Regions from separate parts of the Enterococcus avium genome, predicted to be linked through region 1. Evidence: a T-box and tRNA genes for the amino acid it is inferred to sense, from the RefSeq annotation. Region 1 holds a T-box; the other regions hold tRNA genes.
What was found. The T-box of region 1 lies ahead of leuS (leucine--tRNA ligase). A T-box ahead of a tRNA ligase gene usually reads a tRNA of that ligase, here a tRNA-Leu.
Positions count from the first base shown of each region.

Region 1 (6,646 bases):
AAATGATCATGTACGCGTACAATTTGAAAGTGATCGTAAAAAAGCCATCAAAGAGGCGATTCAGCAGGCTGGGCCAAAGGACGCCATCATTTTAGCAGGAAAAGGGACCGACAAATATATGACGGTTAACGGCGAAGACCTGCCCTATGAAGGTGATTATCATTTAGCAGAGGAATTTATTAAGGACTAACGGCATTGCCCGTTAGTCTATTTTTATGTTCTGACAGATCGCTGTTGCCTCCGCATATACCTCTTCAATCAAAGCTTTAGCTGGCTTCACTTCTGAAAACAGCCCCGCAATTTGTCCAGCCATCACAGCGCCGTTTTCTGTATCGCCGATGTCTGTGGCGCGTTTCAATACTTCTAGAGAAAAAGCTTCATTTGGTTTTTCCTTATCAGTCAAATTATTTTTTAACCCACGGATCGCTCCACCCTTGGTTTCATGAAGCACTACGGTTGCCGTATCATCTGCTTGTAGAATCGCTTGCTGATAATTTTCATGAACTGGACACTCCGCAACTGTCAAAAAGGCCGTCCCCATTTGGACACCCTGTGCTCCTAATGCAAAGACGGCTGCCATTCCACGACCATCTCCGATCCCGCCAGCGGCAATCACAGGGATAGCTACCGCTTGAACGACTTGTGGAATCAATGCCATGGAAGTCGTTTCACCAATATGTCCGCCTGCCTCCATCCCTTCTGCGATGATACCGTCTACACCCAGCTGCTCCATTTTTTGTGCCAGTTTCACTGAGGGTATCACAGGAAACACTTTGATATCGGCCTGCTTCAAACGCTCCATATAATGCTTAGGTGTTCCTGCTCCAGTGGTCACGATCTTAACCCCTTCTTCAATCAACACCTCAACTTGCTCTGGAATATTGTTCATCTGCAACATCAAATTTACGGCGAACGGTTTCTTTGTTCGTTCTTGGGTCCTACGAATTTGTTCTCGCAATTCTTCGCTGCTTAACCCGCCAGCAGCGATAATCCCAAGTCCTCCAGCTTCTGAGACCGCACTAGCTAATGGGTAGCGAGCAATATGGGCCATTGCTCCCTGAAAAATCGGATACTGAATATCTAATAGTTTAGCGATTGAGTTCATAAATGCACCTCATTCCTTTTTTTCTTATCCTAGCATACTTCAAGTATTCGCTCGTTATTTTGTCCGCACCTAAAAATGCTCCGCATTAACATGCGGAGCATCAAAATTAATTTGCTACAATATTGACTAATTTGTTCGGTACGACAATCACTTTACGAACCGTTTTTCCTTCGATATTGCGTTGGATATGTTCATCTTCCATCGCCATTTTTTCTAATTCATCTTTAGCCATATCAACAGCTACCATTACTTTAGAACGAACCTTGCCGTTAACCTGTAGAATGACTTCGATCTCATTTTCAACCAAGGCTTCTTCATCATAGGTTGGCCAAGCTACGTGAGAAATACCGCCTTCATGTCCTAAGATCGCCCACAGCTCTTCAGCAATATGCGGTGCAATCGGAGCTAGTAATTGTACAAAGCCTTCGACATATTCATATGTTAATGCTTTTGCTTTATAGGCATCATTTACGAAGACCATCAATTGAGAAATTGCGGTGTTTAAATGCAAGTTCTCCATGTCTTCTGTCACTTTTTTAACAGTTTGATTGTAAACCTTTGTCAATGAGCCATCGTTGAAGGTGGTGATATGATCACGCATCTTGCCTTCTTCATCCACAATCAAACGCCACACGCGATCCAAGAATTTACGTGAACCTTCAAGACCGTTTTCACTCCAAGGAATCTGAGCATCCAATGGTCCCATGAACATTTCATACATACGTAATGTATCAGCACCATATTTATCTACGACATCATCTGGATTGACAACATTTTTCAATGATTTACTCATTTTCGCAGGGGCTTCTTCTAATTCTTCGCCTGTTTCAATACTGAACCATTTTCCATCACGTTTTTCAACCATGTTCGTTGGTACTAGAGCACCGCGGCTGTCACGGAAGCTTTGACCTAAGATCATGCCTTGATTGTATAATTTTTGGAATGGTTCATTCGTTGGCACAACGCCGATATCGTATAAGAATTTATGCCAAAAACGAACATACAACAAATGCAATACGGCATGCTCAGCGCCACCAATATAAAGATCGACAGGCATCCAACGTTTTAGTTTGTCATAGTCTGCCAAAGCTTCTTTATTATGCGGATCAATAAAGCGCAAGTAATACCAAGAGCTTCCTGCCCACTGTGGCATCGTATTGGTTTCACGACGGCCTTTTTTACCAGTGATGGGATCAACGACATTGACCCACTCTTCAATATTTGCTAGCGGTGATTCGCCTGTTCCACTTGGTTTGATATCTGTTGTTTTCGGCAATTCCAACGGCAATTCGTAATCAGGAACTAAACCAGTTGTACCGTCTTCCCAATGGATAACAGGAATAGGTTCACCCCAATAGCGTTGACGTGAGAACAACCAGTCACGCAAGCGGTAGCTAATTTCTTTTTTCCCGCATTCATGTTCTTCAAGCCAAGCTAGCATTTTATCGATGGCGTCTTGTTTATTTAGTCCATCCAAGAATTCTGAATTGATATGCGGACCATCTCCAGTGAAGGCTTCTTTATCTACATCTCCGCCTTCAAGTACAGGAATGATCGGCAAACCAAATGTTTTCGCAAATTCATAATCTCGTTCGTCATGAGCCGGAACTGCCATAATCGCACCCGTTCCGTAAGAAGCTAATACATAATCCCCAATCCAGATTGGCATTTTTTCACCGTTTACTGGATTAATAGCGTAGGCACCAGTGAAGACGCCCGTTTTTTCTTTTGCTAAGTCTGTTCGTTTTAGATCTGACTTTTTGGAAGCTTCTTCAATATAAGCATCCACTGCTGTTTTTTGTTCAGATGTCGTAATTTTTTGAACCAATTCTAATTCTGGTGCCAACACTGCATAGGTTGCTCCGAATAACGTGTCAGGGCGTGTAGTAAAGACGGTAAATGTTTCCTCACTATTTTCAATTTTAAAACGTACATTTGCACCAATTGAACGACCGATCCAGTTACGCTGCATCTCTTTGATACTTTCTGGCCAATCAAGATCTTCCAAATCATCCAGCAAGCGATCCGCATAGGCGGTGATTTTCAGCATCCATTGACGCATTGGTTTACGGATGACATCATAGCCGCCACGTTCACTTTTCCCATCAATAACTTCTTCATTGGAAATAACTGTACCTAGTTCAGGTACCCAGTTGACAGGAACTTCCGCTTCATAAGCCAAACCTTTTTCATACATCTGTTCAAAAATCCATTGTGTCCATTTATAGTAATCAGGATCTGTAGTATTTAATTCTCGATTCCAGTCATAACTGAACCCCAATGCATTGATTTGACGTTTAAAGGTTTCAATATTTTTCTTGGTAAATTCCGCAGGATCATTACCAGTATCTAACGCGTATTGTTCAGCCGGCAGACCAAAGGCATCCCAGCCCATCGGATGCAGTACATTATAACCTTGCGCCCGTTTCATCCGTGAAATGACATCCGTCGCTGTATAGCCCTCTGGGTGTCCTACATGTAGTCCTTGTCCAGATGGGTAAGGAAACATATCCAACGCGTAAAATTTTGGTTTTTCAGGATCATCTGTGGTATTAAAGACATTATGCTTTGCCCAATATTTTTGCCATTTTTTTTCAATCGCTTTGTGATCGTAACTCATGTTGTTCCTCCTAAATTGATTTCATCATTTTTAACTACAAAAAAATCCCATGAAAGTTCTCAAAACTCTCATAGGACGTTATCAACGTGGTACCACCTATTTTTATCTGTCAAACGACAGACCTCAAAAGAAATAACGGTCTTTAACCGGATCATTCGATCATGCTCCAAGGTAAGTTCGAATGTCTCGCATACACACTCTCAGCACCGTGCGCTCTCTGAAATGCGTTCGTTTCTACTACTCCTCTTCCAAGCAACAATATTCAAAGTAGTTTCATCTTAGCAGATTCCAAAACAATATTCAATTGAATTCCCTTTAAGAAATCGTTGAATAAATTGTCCCTTAGTCAAAACATGATATAATACTTCTGTTTAGAAAGGATGAATCAGAGAAAACAATGAAAAATAAATCAATCTATCAATTAATCGGCAGTTTTACCCTGCTGTTTTTTGCGGCACTGTGTTACATCGTCCGTTTTTATCCAGAAACATTAAATGGTTTTGATCGGAGTATCATCCATGCGGTCCATCAGCTGTATCCGCAGATGAACGGCTATTTTTTATGGGTGACAAAATTTGCTAATCCAATTACCGTTGTCATCTTAACATTGGTATTTGTTGGTTTATTCTATTTCAATAAACAAAAGATTACGGCCCTTTGGTTAGCCATTACTATGGCATTGATTAGTGGTATCGGCAATCATCTGCTGAAACTTTTCTTTCATCGAGCGCGCCCAACGATCTTGCCCCACATGGTGACAGAGCACAGCTTTAGTTTTCCTAGTGGTCACGCAACAGCTAGTACCTTATTATATGGTACATTGATTTTTGTTATGGCTCTATTCTTCAAAGAAAAAACACCACGTTTGACTGCTCAGATCGTCGTTGGTTTATTGATTCTAAGTATTATAATCAGCCGTATCTATCTTGGTGTTCATTATCCAAGCGACGTCCTCGCTGGAATGCTTTTTGGTAGCAGTTGGCTACTATTCACGTATCCTTATTACAAACAGAAAAAATTAATCTATGATCTAAAAACGATTAGGAGAAATTAAATGACTTTTCAATATACTGACGATCCAACCAAACGTTACCATTCTTGGAATTACGCCTTACGCCAGCAATTTGGCGGAAAAATCTTTAAAGTCCCCGTTGATGGCGGTTTTGATTGTCCCAACCGTGATGGTACGGTTGCACATGGCGGCTGTACATTTTGCAGCGTTTCTGGTTCTGGTGATATGATTGTTGCACCAAGCGATCCGCTGCCTCAACAGTTTTATAAAGAAATCGACATGATGCATCAAAAATGGCCCCATGTCGATCAATACATCGTTTACTTTCAAAATTTTACAAATACCCACGCCCCTGTAGAAGTAATCCGCGAACGCTTTGAGCAGGTTGTCAATCTTCCTGGTGTCGTTGGGTTATCTGTTGGTACTCGTCCCGACTGTTTGCCGCCAGACGTGGTGGACTATTTAGCTGAATTGAATCAACGTTTATATCTTTGGGTTGAATTGGGCCTGCAAACAACCTATGAAAGTACTAGTGATAAGATTAATCGGGCTCACGACTATCCAACTTATGTGGATGCAGTCGCGCGTCTACGTAAACATAATATCAATGTTTGCACTCACTTAATCAATGGTCTGCCCGATGAGTCATTAGAGATGATGCGGGAAAATGTTCGCCGAACGATTTTAGATTCCGATATTCAAGGAATCAAACTACATCTTCTGCATTTGATGCGTAATACCAAAATGCTGCGGGATTACGCAGAAGGTCATTTACAACTGATGAGCAAAGACGATTATGTTTCTGTCATTTGCGATCAATTAGAGCTGATTCCTCAAGAAATTATTATTCATCGTTTGACCGGTGATGCTCCGTGGGATTCATTAATTGGTCCCATGTGGAGTTTAAAAAAATGGGAAGTCTTAAACGCGATCGATCAAGAATTGATTCGTCGTGATTCCTATCAAGGAAAATTTGCTTTGAGAGACTAACTATATAGAGTCAAGTAAAAATTAGCCAAATCAAAAAATATTTTATAACAGATAATTCCGAAAAAAGGGTACAACAAATAAGCTTCTTACCATTAGTTTTTTTGAATGTTCAATAGCTAATCAGAAACAATTATATAAGGCTCGTTTTTAGTCAAAATAGCATGAATCACGTAACAAAGCTTACGAGAAACCGCACCTAAGGCAGTTAGATGATGTTTTCCTTCGGAAACTTTTTTCTGGTAAAACGCACTAAAAACAGGATCACATTGAGAAGCTACTAAAGCCGCCGAAAACAAGGCTTTTCGCAAATATGGAGACCCTCGTTTACTCATAACATTATGCGTTGCCTCATATTGCCCTGATTGTGTCACGGAAGCGTCTATCCCAGCGTAAGCAACGAGTTTTTTCGGGTTAGAAAATTTTTGAATATCTCCGATCTCACCAAGAATAGTCGCACCGTTTATAGGACCAATTCCAGGAATTGTGAGAATAACAGAATTTAAAGTGTCCATTATGTGCTTGATTTCTCTTTCCGTTTCCTTTATTTGGCTTTCAATGAATTTTAATTGTTCAATCATTGAACGTAGTTGGAAGGTGAACGCTTCTTGAGCAAATTTTACTCCAAAGGAGTTAGAAGCTGCTTGCTTCAATTGGTCCGCTTTTTCTGCCTTGATTCGGTTCCTGCTTAACTCAGCTAAGTATTGGGCCAAAGTTTCTGAGGAAATGTTTTCTAAGTCGATCGGGGCACTAAACGCCAGCAATAACTCTTTAGAAGCTTTTCCGAAAACGCCCTGCTTGGTAAAAATCGTCGCGTATTCTGGAAAGACTTGATCCAATACGGCTATAATTTTTCTTTTGAAGTCGCTCGCTGTACCTACTAAATAAGTTCGGTAACGAGAAAGTTGTTTCAAAGAAAAAA
Region 1 is NZ_NBSL01000002.1:3,035,453-3,042,098, reverse strand. Features, by position in the region: gene AUF14_RS15295 (UDP-N-acetylmuramoyl-L-alanyl-D-glutamate--L-lysine ligase) at 1-190, shown strand, start outside; gene AUF14_RS15290 (NAD(P)H-dependent flavin oxidoreductase) at 203-1,105, opposite strand; gene leuS (leucine--tRNA ligase) at 1,212-3,725, opposite strand; T-box leader at 3,794-3,985, opposite strand; gene AUF14_RS15280 (phosphatase PAP2 family protein) at 4,123-4,779, shown strand; gene AUF14_RS15275 (TIGR01212 family radical SAM protein) at 4,780-5,727, shown strand; gene AUF14_RS15270 (IS110 family RNA-guided transposase) at 5,844-6,646, opposite strand, start outside.

Region 2 (6,646 bases), 1.7 Mb from region 1:
GCTGTTTTACTGAGAATTGTCGACTGGATAGCTATCGTTCAGCTTATCCAAATCAATTAAATCGATCTTTCTTAAATCATAACCGCTGTGAAACAATCTTTGTCCCTCAACAGAAACACAAGGAATTCTACGCCCTTCAAAGATAGCTTCTGAAAACCAATCGGCTTCTAGTTCAAACCAACCACCTTCAGGATTTACTTGCTTCATTTTCCCTGACTCACTAAGGTCAAAGGGATGAAGATCGAGGAAGCCATGTTTAGGATGATACAATTCCACCCGCGTGGGGCGCTCATCAGTGATGATTTGATACCCAAGTTCTAATAGCTTTTCCATTAATTCTGCCTCAGCGGAAGCGTCAAAATCAATATCGATATCTCGGTGCTCTCGAGTTTGTTTTCCTAAAAGGGTGTCGATCCCCCAGCCGCCTTCCACCCAATAATCAATTTGCCATTCATTTAATAAATCAATCATCCAAAGAAAACTATCCTTGTCTGCAGGGATAGTTTTGCTTCCTTCATAAGCCATTATTTTCCTCCCATTAAGTCGTTTTACATTTGATTTAGCGCTCGTTTATTTACATGCTGTAAGAAACGCTGCCATCAATGCTTGATTTTCCACCGTAGCAGCATTGAAAAATTCAGGATGCCACTGAACACCTAAAACGAATTTCGCACCTGGCAAAGAAATACTTTCAATCAGTCCATCTGTCGAGATCGCTATCACTTCTAATCCAGCGCCCAAATCCTTAATTCCCTGATGATGATAACTATTTACTCCCAATTTATCTCGCTGCAATAGCTGTTGTAACAAACCATCCTCAGGCAGATCAACCTTATGTTGAACTTGATCATAGGGAGCCTTCATATGGTGATCAATCTTACTCTTATATTCGCTTGGCAGATCTTGATAAAGGGTGCCCCCGCACAAAACGTTTAGTAATTGGACACCTCGACAAATGGCTAGTAAAGGTTTGTCCTCTGCTATCACTTCTTTCATGAAAAAAAGCTCCATTTCATCACGAGTTAGGCTTTGTGGACCGCAGACTGGTTGCTTTTCTTCTCCATACGAAGCAGGGGCAACATCTTGTCCTCCAGTGAAAAGAAAACCGCTGCAAATGGACAAAAATGGACGCAACGTCTCTTTATTAGTCGTCAACGGTAGTATGAGGGGAATCCCACCATTTTGTTCGATCAAATCTTGATACCCCGGTAACAGCCAAATACTATCACGGTCTTCATCGTACAGCGGCATAACACCAATTAATGGTCCCATAGATTTCTCCTTTTAATTAAATTTTTCCTCACAAAAACTTTTGCCAAAAATTTTACCATAAAAAGTTGAGCAAAATCAAAAAAACTCGATCAAAAGATTGACCGAGTTAAAAATTTATTTTCATTTACGCGTGGTAGCGTTCAACACCATCAAGGTAAGTTGCTACAAGATCCATGTTAGGTTCTAACACGATGAAGTCCGCATCACGACCCTCAGCGATCATCCCGCATTTGTCATCAATTTTACAGCTGACTGCTGGTACATATGAAGCCATCATCACGGCTTGTTCTGGAGTCGCAATTCCCCAATCAACCACATTTTTGATTGCTTCTTTCAATTTCAAGATACTTCCGGCTAAATTACCAGATTCTAAACGAGCAGTTCCTTCTGCAACCACGACTGGGAATTCGCCCAAATTGTAGTTTCCATCAGGCATACCGCCAGCCATCATACAGTCAGTAATCAACGCCACATGATCATGTCCAGCCTTTTCCATCAAGACCTCAGCTGCTTGTGGATGCACATGGTGTCCATCGCAAATCAGCTCAGAGAAGACATGTTGTAAGGTTAATAGTGCACCAACCATACCTGGTTCACGATGATTCAAGCCGCGCATCCCGTTATAAGCATGAACAAATACGCTTGCTCCAGCTTCAACGGCTTCTTGAGCTTCTTCCAAAGTCGCATTTGAGTGTCCCAATGAAACGACTACACCTTCATCAGTGACTGTTTTGACAAACTCTTTAACACCTTTACGTTCAGGCGCTAAAGCGATCTTTTTGATCAAACCGCCGGAAGCTTCTTGCCATTCATGGAATGTATCCAAGTCTGGATCACCAAAGTAGCTAGGATTTTGTGCCCCTTTGTGTTCTTCTGTAAAGAATGGTCCTTCAAAGTAAATTCCTTGAATTTTCGCGCCGTCAACCTCTTTGTACATTTTTCCAATTGTTTCGGCAACATCCTTCAAACGTTCTTTCGAAGAAGTCAGCGTTGTTGGTAAGAAACTTGTTACACCACAAGATAATAAAGCTTCAGACATAACCTTGATACCATCAGCGTCGTTGTCCATCACGTCATGATTTTTATATCCGTGAATATGTGTGTCCACTAAACCAGGAGCAATCCATTTTCCACTTTGGTCAATGATTTCTGCTTCTTCTGGTTTTTCCTTCGTATATGCTCCAAAAATGCCATCAGTGACATCTAAATAACCTGCACCTTTTACACCAGAGTTTAAAAAGAATTTGTCAGCATAAATAAATGTTTTCATTGTGAGCTCTCCCTTTTTTTCTTAGTACCTTAAAGTTACTCCTGAATCCATTATAAGTCAAGAATGGTGTAGACCATTTACAAATCTTTTATTTTCTCTAATGCACGCAGCATTTTCCGATAATTAATCACCAAGTGAATCTCATCGCGCGCTTCCAGCATAAGAACTTTTAGCTCCAAAAGTTCCTTCAACTTGTAATAGCTACATTGCTGTCGGTTCCATTTTATCCCCATATCTACAACCTTTTCTGCCAAATCCAGACGATCATGTTTTACTAAAAACGTTCCATAATTTACAAAAAGATTGCTCAATTCACTACGCTCTGAATAATCTGCCATCATCGTTTTAAATAATTCAAAACTTTGATTGTAATAAGTATGTGCTTCATTTATCCTTTCTAAAACCGAGCTCATTTTCCCAGCAAAACTTAATAGCAGTATTCGACTGTCAAAATAGCCGTCATATTTTTTTGAAACACAAATCGATAGTCCCTGTGTAACTAGTTCCAGAGCAGCCTCCGCATCCTTATCAATAAAATAAGCACAAACTGCCTTGAAAAAACAAGCTAATTGACGATCTTTATCTAAATGAGTGATCTGACGTTCATCCAAATAATCCAACGTTGCACGTATCTCTAAGTATTTTCCAATTCGCAAATACATGAACATCTTATTGAAATATTTTCGCAGGAATAATTCTTCCGGTAGAAAATCAAGCATCAGTTGGTCGATCGTAATTCCTAGTCGATGACAAAGCTGTTGGATCACAAAAATATTTGGAATCTCTTCATTGTTTTCGATTCGACTTAAGACACTTTGGGAACAAATCCCTTGAGAAAGGTCTTTTTGTGTCATGCCATGCTCTTTTCTAAACTCTTTTAAGACTTGACCAATCGCTTCCATTACCGCTTCCTCCAAAATATGCAAATTCACATTTTTAATAATTTAATTTTATCCGATGACGATTTGACAAGCAACTCCTGTGTTCTAAATTAGCAAAAGAATTGAATGAAGTTGAACAGGATACAAAGAAATAATTATAACATAGCGTTTTAAATGCAAAAAAAGAATGCACCACTGTCTGGTACATCCTTCATGCGGCGAATGGGACTCGAACCCACACGAGATCGCTCTCACATGATCCTTAGTCATGCTTGTCTGCCAATTCCAACACCGCCGCGCAGAACCTTTTTCATGATACCGAGCTGACATCAAAAAGTCAATAGCTTAAACAATCGTTGTATCATAAACGTAGGTAATATTTCCCTTAAGCCCAGCAATTCCGCGAAAGAATTTTTTATCTTCTTGCTTGATCCAAGCTTCGCGGAATAAAAAGAAATCATCCCGAGACACTTCGATTTGATCGATTTCTCCTGCTCTTAACTGACGAATTTTTTCTTCAAATGGATTCATATGCTCTCTCCTCATTGTTGTTACTTCGTACAAATTATTTCTACTATTCAACTAAAAAGTTGAATGACTAAAAACAACAGAAGAATGCCCTAAGGCACCTCCTGTCTAATCGTGAAAATATTTGCTATTTTCGATCTGTGAATTGTCTTCTTGCATAATTCCTCTTAATGAACGATCCAAACGTTGACGCGAATTTTTTCTTTCCATCACCGGCTGCTTTTCTTCGTTTTCAGAAGCAAATAAAATGTAGGATTGAGGTGTTTTTTCCATTCGACTCATCAATTCTCTCGGTGATACCACATCCGCTGGCGTATCTGGAATCAAAGAAGAAGGAACATATTTCGGTGCAAATGGAGTGGCACTACGGCCGTTTCGTGCACTACGAGTATTAAAGTTAGTCTTTGCAGTTTCCTTCGGTTTCCGTTCTTCAAACAAATTCACTTTTTTTGATTCTTTATGATCATGGTATTTAGGTAGATTTGCTTTATGATGATCTAATTCTCTTCGTGGCTCATCGTCTAAACTGACCCGTCTATTCCGTTTGGCTTTCGGCAATTGACGTTCAAAAATATCTTTAGCCTCAAGACGATAGCTCGTAATCAAGTCGTCTTGTCCATCAAATAAAACACGCTGGTTCGTTTGTACTATTTTAACTCCTGCATCATCATCAAAGGCAGGAAAGCGGCACTTTTTTCTGGTGTACGTTTGCATAAAATCATCCTCATTGTTCTGATATAGCAATAGTTTAGCATAAAAGAAGCAAAAATGCTTTTTAATTTCCTAAGAAACAGAAAATCCGACGCAAGCAGCCGGTTATTCTGAATCATACATAAACAGACTGCCTTTTGGTGCCAAAATTTCGCCTTCTAAAATTCGGTCTAAAACAGCGTATTCCCCGCGATACGCACGCGGACTAGATAGCTCTCCGACGTTCAAGCTTTGCTCCTGATCGGATAAATTGATGGCATAGATTACATAATCGTTCCCCGAATAGCGAATAATCCCAAAAATTTTCTGCGTCTTTGAATAAAACGGGAAAAACTGACCATTCTTCAAAACGTCGTATTTCTTACGCCGCTCTATCCATTTCTGACAATTTTTAAATAGTCTAGGATTAATCGATTTCCACGGAAAGAACTTACGATTATCTGGATCTTTTCCACCTGTTAATCCAGCCTCATCCCCATAATATACACAAGGAATTCCCGGCATCATAAACATTAGTCCCCAAGCCTGATCCAGCGCTTCAACAGAACCATCTAGCATCGTTAAAATGCGTTCCGTATCATGCGTTCCAATATTGTTCAATTGGTTATAATAAAAGTCGGCTGGATAATTTTCCTGATAGCGAATCATTTCCTCGCAGATATCCTGCAACGAGCGTGATTGCTTCAGGATATCTAAAATCTGCTGGCGTAACGGGTAATTCATTACTCCCTGCAAATGATCCCCAAAAACATATTTACGGCGAGTATCATAAGCAATCTTGTTCGAAGCGTCTTCCCAGACTTCTCCTATCAGGATTTTTTCTTGATAGGACAGTAGATTTTTACGAATGCCGGCGATAAAATCATCAGTCAGCTCATCCGCAACATCTAACCGCCAACCATCAACCCCCATCGAAGTCCATTTCGATAGCACACTGTCTAGATCGCCATAAATGAATTCTTGAAAGCTTGGATTTTCTTTTCTAACTTCCGGCAGATCTGCCACACCCCACCAAGACTTATAATCATTAGGATAATGATTAAACGTGAACCAATCACAATATGGACTTTGTGGATCACGAGCTGCCCCCGTATTTTCGCCATAAAATCCAGAAATATTGAAATAGCGGCTATTTTTTCCTACATGTGAGAAGACACCATCTAACACAACGGCAATTCCTGCTGTATGCAAAGCCGCGATCAAGCTGCGAAACTCCTCTTCTGTCCCTAAAATGCTATCAACTTTAAAATAATCATTGGTATCATAGCGATGATTGGAACTGGCTTCGAAAATCGGATTCAAATAAAGCGCAGTAATCCCTAGCTCCTGCAAATAAGGAATTTTATCTTGGATTCCTTTAAAGTTTCCGCCAAAAAAGTCCCAGCGAACAATTTCGTTTTCCTTGTTCTTAATATAAAAAGGTTCGTCCTCTTCCGTCGCGTAAATGAAAGAATTCTTTTTCGGCTGATTGATAACGCGATTCGGATTCCCGTTAGCAAAACGATCCGGAAAAATTTGGTAAAACACTGCATTTCGATACCATTTCGGTGCGATTTCTGGCTTTTGATAGCAAGTCAGCTGATAAGGGATAACCTCTCGTTCCGAACCATAAATTCGCCCTTCACCACCTTGTCCTTTGAAGCCATAATACTGAATGGTTTCATGCCCTTCCGCTTCATGAACGATTTTAAAATAGTAAAAGTACAGTCCCCAGCCCTGATCCATAAGCGTCTGAAAATGAAACCGATCTTCTGTAGCGGGCTCCATCGTAAAGATTTTCTGTCCAACAGAACTTCCCTCTTTACGAACGACTAGAAAGACCTTGGTATTCTGCTGTTCTGGGACAGATAGCCAAACATTGACCATCGCCCCTTCTTGAACAGCACCAAATGGTTGTTTATAACGTTCTAACCAGGGATTAAAGTAGATATGAGTCATGTTGTGTTACACCTCGATCGTCTTCATGAGCGAAGACAGGTTCTAT
Region 2 is NZ_NBSL01000002.1:1,358,849-1,365,494, forward strand. Features, by position in the region: gene AUF14_RS06995 (nucleotidyltransferase domain-containing protein) at 7-525, opposite strand; gene AUF14_RS07000 (gamma-glutamyl-gamma-aminobutyrate hydrolase family protein) at 571-1,272, opposite strand; gene nagA (N-acetylglucosamine-6-phosphate deacetylase) at 1,397-2,542, opposite strand; gene AUF14_RS07010 (helix-turn-helix domain-containing protein) at 2,620-3,444, opposite strand; tRNA gene AUF14_RS07015 (tRNA-Leu) at 3,638-3,721, opposite strand; gene AUF14_RS07020 (hypothetical protein) at 3,769-3,954, opposite strand; gene AUF14_RS07025 (hypothetical protein) at 4,060-4,665, opposite strand; gene AUF14_RS07030 (glycoside hydrolase family 13 protein) at 4,768-6,600, opposite strand; gene AUF14_RS07035 (glycogen/starch/alpha-glucan phosphorylase) at 6,581-6,646, opposite strand, start outside.
Region 2: it has a tRNA-Leu gene. The T-box ahead of leuS (leucine--tRNA ligase) is inferred to sense a tRNA for this amino acid. The anticodon was not compared.

Region 3 (6,646 bases), 600 kb from region 1:
CAGGTGATCACTAAAACACCAACGAAAATACTAAATATACCGCTCATTACCAAACATTGCTTAACACCAAGTAAAATTCGTCCATATTCTTTTGCCCCATAGTTTTGAGCAGTAAAAGTTGCCATAGTAATTCCGAATGACATCATTGGTAAGATTGCAAGCTGATCAATTCGACTTGCAGTAGTTTGCGCAGCAACGACGTCTGTTCCTAACGTATTCAATGCAGATTGCAAAATGACAGCACCAATTGCAATAATTGATGATTGGAATCCTATAGGCAAAGCTGAGTTCAAGTGTATGCGAAAGTCCTCTTTGTTAAGAGAAAAATGTTTACGATTGATTTGTAATATAGGGATTTTTCTTCGGATAAACCACACACACATCAAACTTGCTGCAACTTGAGCGATGACCGTCGCATAACCCGCACCAGCAACTCCCATATGGAAATAAATAATGAAGATTAGATCTAAGACAACGTTGATTACTACCGCAAAGGCCAAGAAGAATAGCGGTGTACGACTATCTCCTAAGGCACGTACCATATTTGACAAAAGATTAAATGCCATTGATGCGAAGATCCCGCCTAAAAGAATAGAGATAAAATCTTGCGCTTGATCTAGCAATTCTGGCGGTGTCTGCATGAGCAATAATAAGGGACGTAAGAACAGCAGGCTTAACGTAGTCAAAACAACTGTTACACCAAGACTAATCAAAATCGAAGTAGCAAAGCTTTTTCGCACGCCCTGAGCATCTTTAGCACCGAAACGCTGAGCCGTAATAATAGAGAGACCAGAAGTTAAACCTTGTGCAAAACCAATAATTAAAAAACTGACACTGCTAGTTGCTCCAACTGCGGCTAAAGCATCTTTGCCTAACGTTTGACCTACTACGATCATATCAACCATACTGTAAAATTGCTGAAAAACATTTCCTATAAACAAAGGCAAGGCGAATAAAATGATCAGCTTTGCCGGATTTCCTCGAGTTAATTCTTTCATCTTTTTCCTGCTTTCTAATAAAATTTTCTGATTGATATTACCATAAAATTTTCTGAAAGCAAGTGTCTTGAATAAAAAGTTAAGAAAAAAGAGACAACCCTTAAGAAAGGTTGTCTCTGAAATTAACGTTGCCGGATCTCGTGCGGCAAAAGGATCGTCTGACGGCTGCCGTCATCGTAGGCATAAACTTCTTGAGGGAAGTCATTAGAATAACCAAATGGGAGATCTATTCCCATTTCGACGCTACTTCCTTCTTGGGAGAAGTGCATCGTAACACGACCATCATTATTGATCAGGTCAAAACTTAAGATATTGTCTAATGGGATCAAGCCCTTTAAGTCTAGGTCAATGATATACCAGATACTATCAATCAGCTCGCCTGGCAAGCTGGATACCACACCGACAGAGGCATAACGACTTTTTTTAGAATCAAATGTTTCAAACATAGATTTTCCTCCTTTAGTTGGAATCACTTACTTAAAGTACGAGTAAGCTTTGTAGTGACTTATTGTAATTCTTTTTTTTAGAAAAAACCACTTATTACGCTTAGTCTATAAGAAAAAGTAAAAAATTCTAAATTTTTAAAGGAAGGAACCAGACTTTTGTAGTTTAAAAAAAGATGACCGGCTAGAAAAGCGGGCCATCGCATTAAATTTTTATTCTTCTGTTGACTCACCAATAACTTCTGGTTCAGCGCCTTCAGCAGCTTCATCTTCTTCAGGTAGTTCTTGCGCTTCTTGAACAGCAACGATTTGTTCTTCTGCATCAGTTACGATTGTGTAATCATCATTCTTAGGTAGATCACCTACAGAAATTGATTGGCCGATTTCTAATCCAGAGATGTCTACATCAATGCCTTCTGGTAATTTTTCTGGTGTTGCAGAAACAGTGGCTGTGTAAAGCGTTTGAGTTAATACACCGCCAGCTTTCACGCCAACAGATTCACCAACTAAGTTGATTTCTGTTTCAGCTTCAGTTTCTTCTGACAAGTTTACAGATAATAATTCAATATGCGTTAAACGACGAGTAAAGGTATCAACTTGTGAGTCGCGTAATAGTGTGTTCACCTTTTTACCGCCAATTTCAATGGCGAAAACAGTATTCGCACCATTTTCACGTAACAATTTTGAAAATTCACGTTCATCAATTGAGATAGGTGTACTTTCTATCTTGTACCCATTAACGACTGCAGGAACTTTTCCTTCGTGACGTAATTTGTTGCGAATGGAACGGGGACGAGTTGCTCTTTCTTCTACTTTCAATGATACTGCCATAACCAAATTCCTCCTTAAAATGTGACTGTCTGTGGTTGTTCAGACAGATTTTATTTAAGTGACGGGTTATTCTCAGCACAATGGCTTTGCGAAAAAACGCAAAAAGACAGTCGTCTACACAACTGTCCAAAAAAAGTCTACGTTCAACTTTCTCTACCAGGTCATAACGCTGTGTATGAGAAACCTTTGATTCACTTAATCATACGAATCTCTGACTCGTATAATTAAATTCTAGGACTTATCTAATCAAAATGCAAGTATAATGTCTGTTGACGATTTAAGTAAGGAATTTTTCGTAGTTGGTAAATACTATGTTAACGGAGCTAAATGTTCAAATGTGTCATTAGTTTTTGAGAGTTGTTTTCTTGATAGCAATACTTTTGTTTTTGAAAGTGAATAAAAACATCAAGAAAGAGTGTGAGGGTTTTGTCTCTTTTTGAAATTCGGTATAATGAGTCCAACAATATTGAAGGAGTTTTACCATGCGATTAGACAAAGTGATTGAGCAGAACTTAAAAACAACACGAAAAGAAATGAAACGTTTATTTCTAATGAAAAAGGTTTTAATCGATGGTGAAGTTGAGCTGAACCAGTGGCGCAACGTCGATAGTCAACTCCATGAGATTCAAGTAGATGGGCAGAAGTTGCAAACGGATCACGTGTATTACTTATTAAATAAACCAGCCGGCGTTGTAACAGCGAAAAGGGATAATAAATTTCAAACAGCTATAGAACTGGTGAAAGAAGGAGAGCGTCCAGCAGATTTATATCCAGTAGGTCGCTTGGATCGTGATACGACCGGGTTGTTGTTATTGACTGACAATGGTCAACTAGGTTACGATCTCTTACAGCCGTATGCTAAAGTTGCAAAGACATATCGTGCCACAATCAACGATACAGTGACATTTGAGGACGTGTTAGCTTTTGAAAAAGGGATTGTTTTTCGCGGAGGAATTCGTTGTCAGCCAGCGCGTTTAGCGATTTTACAATCTGATCCAGACCAGTCGGAAGTTTTACTTACGATCAAAGAAGGAAAATTTCATCAAGTCAAAAAAATGTTTTTGGCTTGTGGGAAAAAAGTTACGAGCTTGACTCGTATTGCGATGGGACCAATAGTTTTGCCAGCAAATTTAGCAGTAGGTAATTACCGTTCGTTAACATTGGCAGAGCTTAAACAATTAAAATCATATTTTAGATAGAAGGTTTGAAGATGGGATACGAGACAATTTTATTTGATATCGACGATACGTTGCTGGATTTTAAAGCAGCAGAAGAACAAGCATTAAGTCAATTGTTTCAAGATATGGGAGTGGAGCCTTCTTTATCTGTGAAGAACAATTACAAAAAAATGAACCAAGGCTTTTGGCGCGATCATGAAGCAGGACTGCTATCACGCCAAGAATTACTAGACAATCGTTTCCGCCTATTTTTTGAACAATATGAACGAGAAGTTGATGGGCCAAAAACAGAGGCGCGTTATCGCTACTATTTGAATCAAGGACATCAGTTGATTTCAAACAGCCTAGAAGTTGTAGAAAGTCTGAGTCAGAAAAAAGATCTTTATGTAGTAACAAATGGTGTGTCTGTAACTCAGCATCAGCGTCTAGAAAAATCAGGACTTGCACCTTATTTCGAAAAATTCTTTATCTCTGAAGAAATGGGTGTTCATAAACCAATGAAAGAATTTTTCGACATCGTTTTTGCGGAAATTCCTCGATTCGACAAAGAAAAAACCGTGATTATCGGTGATTCTTTAACTTCAGATATTAAAGGTGGGCAGGTTGCTGGGATCGACACGATTTGGATGAATCCCCATGAAAATGAAACGAAAGAAATTAGACCAACGTTTCAGATAAAAAAATTGACGGACCTCTATCAGATTTTAGATGATTTTTAAGTTTTATATAGCAATTTGACGTTGTTTCGCTATAATAGGACTAATGAAAAACGAAAGAGGTTTTACTTGCATGAAAAACAAACCGATCATCATTGGTGTAACGGGCGGTTCAGGTAGTGGGAAAACGAGTGTTAGCCGTGCGATTTACAATCGGTTTCCCGATCATTCAATTATGATGTTGGAGCACGATTCTTATTACAAAGACCAAAGCGCTATCAGCTTTGAAGAACGATTAAAGACAAATTACGATCATCCTTTTGCGTTTGATACAGATTTATTGATTGAACATTTAAAGGATTTAACAAAATATCAATCGGTGGAAGTGCCAATATACGACTATGTGGCGCATACGCGCAGCGCTGAGGTTTATGTACAGGAGCCTAAAGAAGTCATCATATTAGAAGGAATTCTGATTTTAGAAGATGAACGTTTACGTGATTTAATGGATATCAAAATTTATGTAGATACAGATGATGATATTCGGATTATTCGCCGAATTAAACGTGACATGAACGAGCGTGGAAGAACATTGGAATCGGTGATTGATCAATATTTGACAGTGGTGAAGCCAATGTATCATCAGTTTATCGAACCAACAAAACGTTATGCGGATATAATCGTGCCAGAAGGCGGCGAAAATCACGTAGCGATCGATTTGATTGCAACTAAAGTAGCAAGTTTTTTGAATCATGAGTAAAAAGAGCAAAGCAGAAACTTCCTGCTTTGCTCTTTTCACGTATTTGTTATGCGGCCGAGAAGACTCGAACTTCCACGGTATTGCTACCACTAGCGCCTGAAGCTAGCGCGTCTGCCAATTCCGCCACGACCGCAAGGAAATTACTTATTTATTTTAGCACAAAAATTTTTTTGTGCCAGAGATAACGTCGATAAGTCTCAAAAAACCCGACTCGCTATTGAGTCGGGAGAAAATTTTATAAGTAGTATTTTTTAGCAACTGTTAAGTCGTCGTTCAAGTCATAAACAAGTGGTTGACCTGTAGGAATTTCTAAGTCCATGATATCTTCGTCAGAAATACCTTCGATGTGTTTAGCTAATGCACGTAAAGAGTTACCATGTGCAGCGACTAAAACAGTTTTACCGTCTTTCAAAGCAGGAGCGATTTCGTCTTGCCAGAAAGGTAACGCGCGTTCCAAAGTAACTTTCAAGTTTTCGCCACCAGGGATATCGCGAGGGTCTAACATAGAGTAACGGCGATCTTGAGCTGCTGAACCTTCGTCAGTTGCTTCCATTAATGGAGGTAATACGTCGTATGAACGGCGCCAGATATGAACTTGTTCGTCACCATACTTTTCAGCGGTTTCTTTTTTGTTCAATCCTTGTAATTTACCATAATGACGTTCATTTAAGCGCCAAGATTTTACAGTTGGTACCCAAAGTTGATCAGATTCTTCAAGAATATAGTTACAAGTTTTAATTGCACGAGTTAAAACAGATGTATAAGCTACATCAAATTCAATTCCTGCTTCTTTGATTTTACGTCCGCCTTCTTTTGCTTCTTCGACACCTTCTGGAGCCAAATCAACATCTGCCCAGCCTGTAAATTGGTTCAACTTGTTCCATTCACTTAAGCCGTGACGAGAAAAAACTAATTTTGGCATAACATTCTCTCCTTTTGAAATTTCTGAAATTTTCAATTCCTGATTCATTGTACAATGTTTCTGCCGTGATTTCCATTAAATTGAGTGTGTTTTTTATCAAAACACAAGCTTTACAAGGATTTTTTATTATTTCTTTGGAACTTCCAAAGTTTTTGGACCTTCTGGTGTCCCGACGATTACGCGTGAGATCATATCAATAAACAATCCATGCTCAACTACCCCGACGCACTTATCCAGTTCTGCTGCTAAGGCGTGAGGATCTTCGATAACCTCTAGATGTAGATCAATGATATAATGTCCGCCATCTGTTGTTAAAAGTTCGTTGGAGTCAGTCATCCGCCATGTCGGGCTGTACCCCTTTGATTCAAATAAACGGAAGACATTGTGACTACCAAAGGGCACTACTTCGACTGGTAAGGGAAAGTTTCCCAATTTATTGACCATTTTACTTTCGTCTACGATCCAGATGCAGTCTTTGGAATAAGTTGCTACTACTTTTTCGAAAAGCAGTGCAGCACCTCCGCCCTTGATTCCTTGGAAATCATCACTGATTTCATCCGTGCCATCAATAGTAAGATCGACTGATTCTACATCATCGATTGCTTTTAACGGAATTCCTAATTCTTTAGCTTGTTGTTCTGTTTTAGAAGAAGTCACGACACCAGTGATTTTTAAACCTTCTTCATTTACTCGACGCCCAAGTTCCTTCACTAAATAGTAAGCTGTTGACCCAGTTCCTAATCCAACGGTCATTCCATCTTTGACAAACTTTGCTGCCTCGATCCCAACTAACTCTTTCAAATTCATTGAAAATCCCACCTTCTGCTAAGTTATGTCCATTGTAATCGCAAAAAAAGA
Region 3 is NZ_NBSL01000002.1:2,436,192-2,442,837, reverse strand. Features, by position in the region: gene AUF14_RS12280 (MATE family efflux transporter) at 1-998, opposite strand, end outside; gene AUF14_RS12275 (DUF960 domain-containing protein) at 1,121-1,444, opposite strand; gene AUF14_RS12270 (50S ribosomal protein L25/general stress protein Ctc) at 1,655-2,272, opposite strand; gene AUF14_RS12265 (16S rRNA pseudouridine(516) synthase) at 2,755-3,471, shown strand; gene AUF14_RS12260 (YjjG family noncanonical pyrimidine nucleotidase) at 3,483-4,169, shown strand; gene udk (uridine kinase) at 4,240-4,866, shown strand; tRNA gene AUF14_RS12250 (tRNA-Leu) at 4,916-4,999, opposite strand; gene AUF14_RS12245 (2,3-diphosphoglycerate-dependent phosphoglycerate mutase) at 5,102-5,788, opposite strand; gene rpiA (ribose-5-phosphate isomerase RpiA) at 5,915-6,595, opposite strand.
Region 3: it has a tRNA-Leu gene. The T-box ahead of leuS (leucine--tRNA ligase) is inferred to sense a tRNA for this amino acid. The anticodon was not compared.